2 regions of the Peribacillus sp. B2I2 genome follow, and region 2 is predicted to be linked to the other one. Evidence: riboswitches for the same ligand, from Rfam matches in the RefSeq annotation. Region 2 holds a riboswitch; the other holds the start of a gene.

Region 1 (3,150 bases), 1.2 Mb from region 2:
TTGTAATAAGACCTGAACACTTAAAAATTACCCAAAGTCGCTTTCAGCCTAATCGAATTACGTTTGAGGCTAAATTGAAAAAGGTCCATTTTGTTGGTTCAAAAAGAGTGGTAGAGTGTGTATCAGGCTCTCAGGAGATTGTTGTTAACCTATCTGATGAGGAGCAAATGGATCATCTAGGTGAGAGTATTTGCTTGAGTGCTAGAAAAGACTTGGTGAAAATACTTTAATATGTCGGTAAGCTCTGTTTAGAGGAAACTTTTTACAGAGCTTTTTTCAATTCAAGTAACAGGACAGCTGCTCAAACTTTCTAATACTTCATATTTTTATTTCAGTAAAATAATAAAAATATATAAAATTTTTTCGTTGGGTAATTCAGCTAAATCTGACTTTCTCTTCAATGATTTTAAAATTTGTAAGGTGATATGCTTTTCTTTAGTTCTCTTACCAATAGAAGTACTGCTACTGTAAAAAGGACTATCAGGATTAATAGGTAAAATCTAATAATAGTTATTTCTCTTTAAATCCACCCATTGGTTAGCTTTTCTTACCTATTAATCTTACTATTGAAATTCCCATTCTACACCGGAGTTAAGCAATTATTCTCGGAACAGTTCAGTTAAAACGAAGTTATACCTAGCCGATTGTAATAATTAAGGGATAATGATAGGGAAAGATATTTTGTAACGGATTAGGTGAAGATGATCATGAAGCTAATCATCATATGTGGATAATAATGATCAGATTTGGAAATTCAATCTACGTTCATCACTCTAGCTATGCCGAGTGTGTTTCACATTAGTTAAATATATTAGTCACTAATTAAAGTTGTGTATAAATTGTGGACGAAACAAAGAGAGATCTTCATCCCTCAGGTATTTTCCCCAACTTGTGCATGGCTTTTTTTTCGAGGAAGAAAAGAACAGTTTATGTAAATGTTGTTGGGATATAATTTGTAAAATATGAACGGTTTATTTTGCGCATATAAGCTCTTAAAGATTTTTAAGTATAATGTTAAAGAGAAATGATTATATTGATGTAGCATGTGTTCTGGAAAACGAATGTTTGTTTTTTGGACCTTGATTTTCCTATTTTTTCAAATTAAAATGAATATTGATAGGAAATTACGAAAAATAAATAAGGTTATATATAAAATATAAATATTTTTCAAGTGTTGTTAAATTTAAAATAATCCTATATACTATAAAAAAACTATTTTCCTATATGTAACTGGCGCAACATGGAGAACCATGGGGGAGCATATAGAGTATAAGCCGCGCGCCTGGGCAAACACTTGATCTATAAATAGATTAAGTGTTTTTTATTTTCCTAGGAAGAGGTGTAGGTAGAGATGAGTAATATGCATAGAAAGATGGGGACTTTTGCTTTAACTATGACAGGTATTGGTTCTATTATCGGCTCAGGTTGGTTGTTCGGAGCGTGGAAAGCCGCCCAGATTGCTGGGCCAGCAGCTATTTTTTCTTGGATTATCGGTATGGTTGTAATTTTATTTATTGCATTATCTTACGCAGAGCTTGGGGCAATGTTTCCTGAAGCTGGAGGAATGGTTAAGTATCCTCAATATTCGCATGGTTCTTTTATTGGATTTTTAGCTGCGTGGGCGAACTGGATTTCTATCGCTTCGACTATTACCGTTGAGGCCATTTGCTTCGGTACAATATATGAGTACGTGGCCTTGGGAATGGGCCAGATGGTCTCATTCCTTAGTTGATAACAATATCTTAACGACCAAAGGATTATTCATAGCTTCTTTACTATTATTGTTCTATTTCTTCGTCAACTATTGGACAGTTAACCTTTTTGCTAAGGCAAATTCATTTATTACTATTTTTAAATTAATTGTTCCAGGTGTAATGGCAGGATCGTTATTTTTTGCTGGATTTCATGGTGAAAACTTTACAAGTTCTCAAGGAATCGCACCATATGGTTGGGCAAGCGTTTTAACAGCAGTAGCTACTTCTGGTATAGTGTTTGCGTTTAACGGATTTCAAAGTCCAGTTAATATGGCAGGAGAAGCGAAGTCGCCGAATAAGTCTATACCAATTGCTGTTATTGGGTCTATTCTAATTGCAGGTTTTATATACGTTATTTTACAAGTTGTTTTTATCGGTGCAATCGATCCGTCTATGATTGTGAACGGATGGAGTCAACTGAATTTTAATTCACCTTTTGCAGATTTGGCAATTGCTCTTAGCCTTAACTGGTTAGTGATTGTATTGTATGTAGATGCGTTTGTATCACCGTCTGGTTCAGGTGCCACTTATACAGCTACAACTTCGCGAATGCTTTATGGAATGCAGAAGAATGGGTACTTACCGAATATCTTTGGTACATTACATCCACTTTATGGTGTTCCTCGTCCAGCGATGTTATTAAACTTAGGCGTATGTTTTATCTTTTTATTTTTATTCCGCGGATGGGGCGTACTTGCTGAAGTGATTTCAGTTGCTACACTTATTTCGTATATCATGGGGCCAGTTGCATTGGCAACTTTAAGACGTACTGCTTCTCATTTTAACCGTCCATTTCACTTAAAAGGTGCTTCTATTATTGCACCTTGTGGATTTGTTTTTGCATCGCTTACTTTATACTGGGCGCGTTGGCCATTAACAGGAGAAGTCGTTTTCATCATTGCCATTGGACTACCTATTTACTTTTATTATCAAGCTAAAAATAAATGGAATGGTTTCAAAAAACAATTTTTATCAGGTGTTTGGATGCTTCTTTACTTAGGTTGTATGATTTTGATTTCTTATATTGGAAGTGAGAAGTTCGGCGGAAAAAATATTCTTACATTTGGCTGGGATATGGTGGTCATCGCATGTCTGGCACTTTGCTTCTATTGGTGGGGAGTTAAGAGCGGGATTAAAACAGAATACTTGGCTGAGGCTGAAAAAATCAACAAAGAATTTATTAATAAATAACTCTTAGTGTAGACACAGCTATATGAGTAAAAAGAAAACATGGTTACTTTATGACCATGTTTTTTTATCTATTAAAAAGTGTTCGCAAATTGGAACACCTGACAATATTGATGAAAAATTCAAACTTTTACCACGCGTTTATAGCCAACCTCGCTGAATAAATGATTGGCAGGAAGTACAAACATTTCATCTCCCAAGTCTAGTC
Region 2 (3,150 bases):
AATAGGAGGGAGGCACGGTGAGCTCTCCTTTTTTGCTGCAAGCAGGATTATCGGGAAGTGCAGCGAATAGTAGGTGAATGAACATAAAATAAATCAAGCGAGGGTGAATTTGATGGGAGTTCAAGCAGAAAAGATCTTTGTAAACTTGCCTGTTAAAGATTTGGATGCCTCAATGGAATTTTTCACAAAGGTCGGCTTTGAATTTAACGAGCAAATGACCAATGAAAATGCAACGTGCATGGTTATCAGTGAATCCATATATGTCATGTTATTGGTGGAAGATTACTTTAAAACGTTTACCAAGAAGGATATCCCGGATCCAGCAACAACTACGGAAGCAATCGTAGCCCTATCGGTTAAAAGTAAGGAAGAAGTGGATGAGGTCGTGAATAGGGCACTGGATGCTGGCGGAAAGCCTTTTAATGAAGCAATTGATCATGGTTTCATGTACGGTTGGAGCTTTAAGGATATCGACGGTCATTCTTGGGAAGTGTTTTACATGGACGAAAGCGGATTTAATCAAAATTAAATCAAATGAAAGACACAATCCTTCACTTAGGATTGTGTCTTTTTTTTAATTTAGGTGCCGTAGGTTTATTCATAACAATACCGGGCTAATATCCTTCCATTCATAAACCAATAGATTTATTTCAGCGCCAGCGATTTTGATTTTTTCGGTTTTAAGCAATTCAGCACCAAATGCCTCATAGAAGTATCGAGATTTATTATCTTCAAGCACCTCGACGTAAATAGTCTTAAATCCCAGATCTTCGAATTTAAAGAATAATTCTTTGATGAGTTTCTTACCTATGCCCATTCTTTGAAAGTTTTCGAGAATATATATCGCAGTTAAATCACCAGAATCCTCAGCCTTATTCGTTTCCCTTTTCCCTCCACTTATAAATCCTACTATTTTTCCCTCGTTATTCTCTGCTACATAAATATGATTCCCATCACTGGATATATTCTTTATCCATAAATCTTTCCTTTTCTCATAAGACAGATTATCTAGAAAATCACTTGGTATTATATTTTCATAAGTGGTTCTCCAGCAATCCACATGGACTATTGCTATACCTTCAGCATCAGCAAGCGTTGCCTCTCTTACTAACATATTAATTCCTCCTAATTATCTTTTAGTTTGCTATACTTTCTTTATTTTACTAATATTATCCATTTTACAACAAAGCTGTCCGGAATAGTCCAAGAATATCAACAGCCACTTTCAACAGTGCCTTTTTTCAACGATTAATAGCCAATAATTAATTTCGTCGATATATATCTAATTTCGGAGATAAAACGATAGATTTCGTCGATAAAGTTCTGGTGAGATGTGACTTCTTCAAAAAAAGAGATAAATCTTTAAAATGATATTGAAGATTGCTGAATAATTTGATAAAATAAAATAAATGAAAAGACTATGTGCAACTGGCGAAACACGGATAACCGTGAGGGAACACATAGTGTCGTAGCCGTTCGCCTGGGCAGAGGTAAGGGATTTTATCCCTTGCCTCTTTCTGTGTATTTACAGAGGATAGTAAAGGTTTAGAGAATGCAGATTTTTACGGATTCAAAATCTTGTCAATATTTTGAAACTTCAAAACTATCATAACCAAAGAGGAGCAAACAAAATGAGCACAGTACTTTTAGAAAAAGTCAAAACGATCAAAGCGTTAAATAATATTGCCGAAAGCGGGCTAAATGTATTCAACAAAGGCGATTTCAAAGTCGACAATGACAGTGAAAACCCTGATGCGATCGTACTTCGCAGCTTTAACATGCATACTATGGAATTCGGCGATCAGTTAAAAGCAATTGCAAGGGCAGGGGCAGGAGTCAATAATATTCCGGTCGACAAATGCACAGAGCAAGGAATCGTCGTTTTCAATACACCTGGAGCTAACGCAAACGCTGTAAAAGAAATGGTGCTAACGTCATTAATGGCTTCATCTCGTAACCTGTTTGCCGGTGTGGCCTGGACAAAGACGCTGGAAGGCGAAGGAGAACAAATTCCAAAGCTTGTAGAAGCAGGAAAGAAACAATTCGTTGGTAAAGAAATCAAGGGAAAAACTCTTGGCGTAATCGGTTTAGGAGCGATCGGTGCACTTGTAGCGAATGATGCCCTGGATTTGGACATGGATGTCATTGGGTTTGACCCGTTCATCTCTGTTGATACAGCTTGGAACTTGTCCCGCAATGTACAACGCGCCATGACAATTGAACAATTGTTTGCAGAATCTGATTACATTACAGTACACGTTCCATTAACTGATGACACTAAAGGAATGTTTAACCAAGAAACATTTGGCATCATGAAGCCTGGCGTACATATCTTGAACTTCTCACGCGGCGAGCTAGTGAATGAAGCGGATATGGAAGCGGCACTTGAGAGCGGGAAAGTTGGCAGGTTCATCACAGACTTCCCGAATGAAAATGTGTTGAAAATGAAAAATGTCGTTCCAATTCCGCATCTTGGTGCCTCTACACTAGAATCAGAGGAAAACTGTGCCATCATGGCAGCTCGTCAGTTGAAGACCTTTTTAGAAACAGGGAACATCAAGAACTCTGTGAATTTCCCGAATACTGCCATTCCTTATACAGGAAATCGTCGTGTGGCAACTTTCCACGAAAACGTTCCTAACATGGTTGGGCAAATTACACTGGCTGTATCTGGCTTTAATTTGAACATCGCTGACATGGTTAACAGAAGCCGTGGGGGATATGCGTATACGATCATCGACATTGAGGGTGAAGTAAACGGCGATATCATTCCTGGTTTGGAAGCAAAAATTAAACAAATCGAAGGTATCGTCACAACTCGTATTATCTAATTGGTACCGGAAAATAGATGATAAATAGTGAAAGCCTCAATTCCTTTAAGGAGTTGGGGCTTTTTTTTAGGCTTTGTTAATGTTTTTGAACAAAAAAAGCCACTTATTGTGGTGATCATATTAAAGTGACTCACGTGTTGAGAACGAACTCAGCCTGGCTCGGGTTATGCCGTGCAGCTCGATACAGTCAGTAGAAGTCAAAACTTCTTCCATCACGAATTGTTTAAGATCGAACTTCTCCAAGATTAAAAATCTGTCATGGTTTCACTTCCGTTTCTTCTTCATAATGTACAAACAACATCAAGTAGATTGCGAATAG

The links. Region 2 has a riboswitch for ZMP and ZTP ahead of ABIE66_RS22060 (phosphoglycerate dehydrogenase). Riboswitches for the same ligand answer to the same signal wherever they lie in the genome.
Region 1: linked by a shared signal. The riboswitch ahead of ABIE66_RS16185 (APC family permease) and the one ahead of ABIE66_RS22060 (phosphoglycerate dehydrogenase) in region 2 are both predicted to bind ZMP and ZTP.

The regions. Positions count from the first base shown of each region.
Region 1 covers NZ_JBGCCB010000001.1:3,280,729-3,283,878, reverse strand. Annotated here, with positions in the region: gene ABIE66_RS16190 (ABC transporter ATP-binding protein) at 1-230, shown strand, start outside; ZMP/ZTP riboswitch at 1,217-1,295, shown strand; partial or broken gene ABIE66_RS16185 (APC family permease) at 1,352-2,945, shown strand.
Region 2 covers NZ_JBGCCB010000001.1:4,446,218-4,449,367, reverse strand. Annotated here, with positions in the region: gene ABIE66_RS22070 (VOC family protein) at 113-529, shown strand; gene ABIE66_RS22065 (GNAT family N-acetyltransferase) at 599-1,114, opposite strand; ZMP/ZTP riboswitch at 1,415-1,493, shown strand; gene ABIE66_RS22060 (phosphoglycerate dehydrogenase) at 1,632-2,831, shown strand; gene ABIE66_RS22055 (hypothetical protein) at 3,088-3,150, opposite strand, start outside.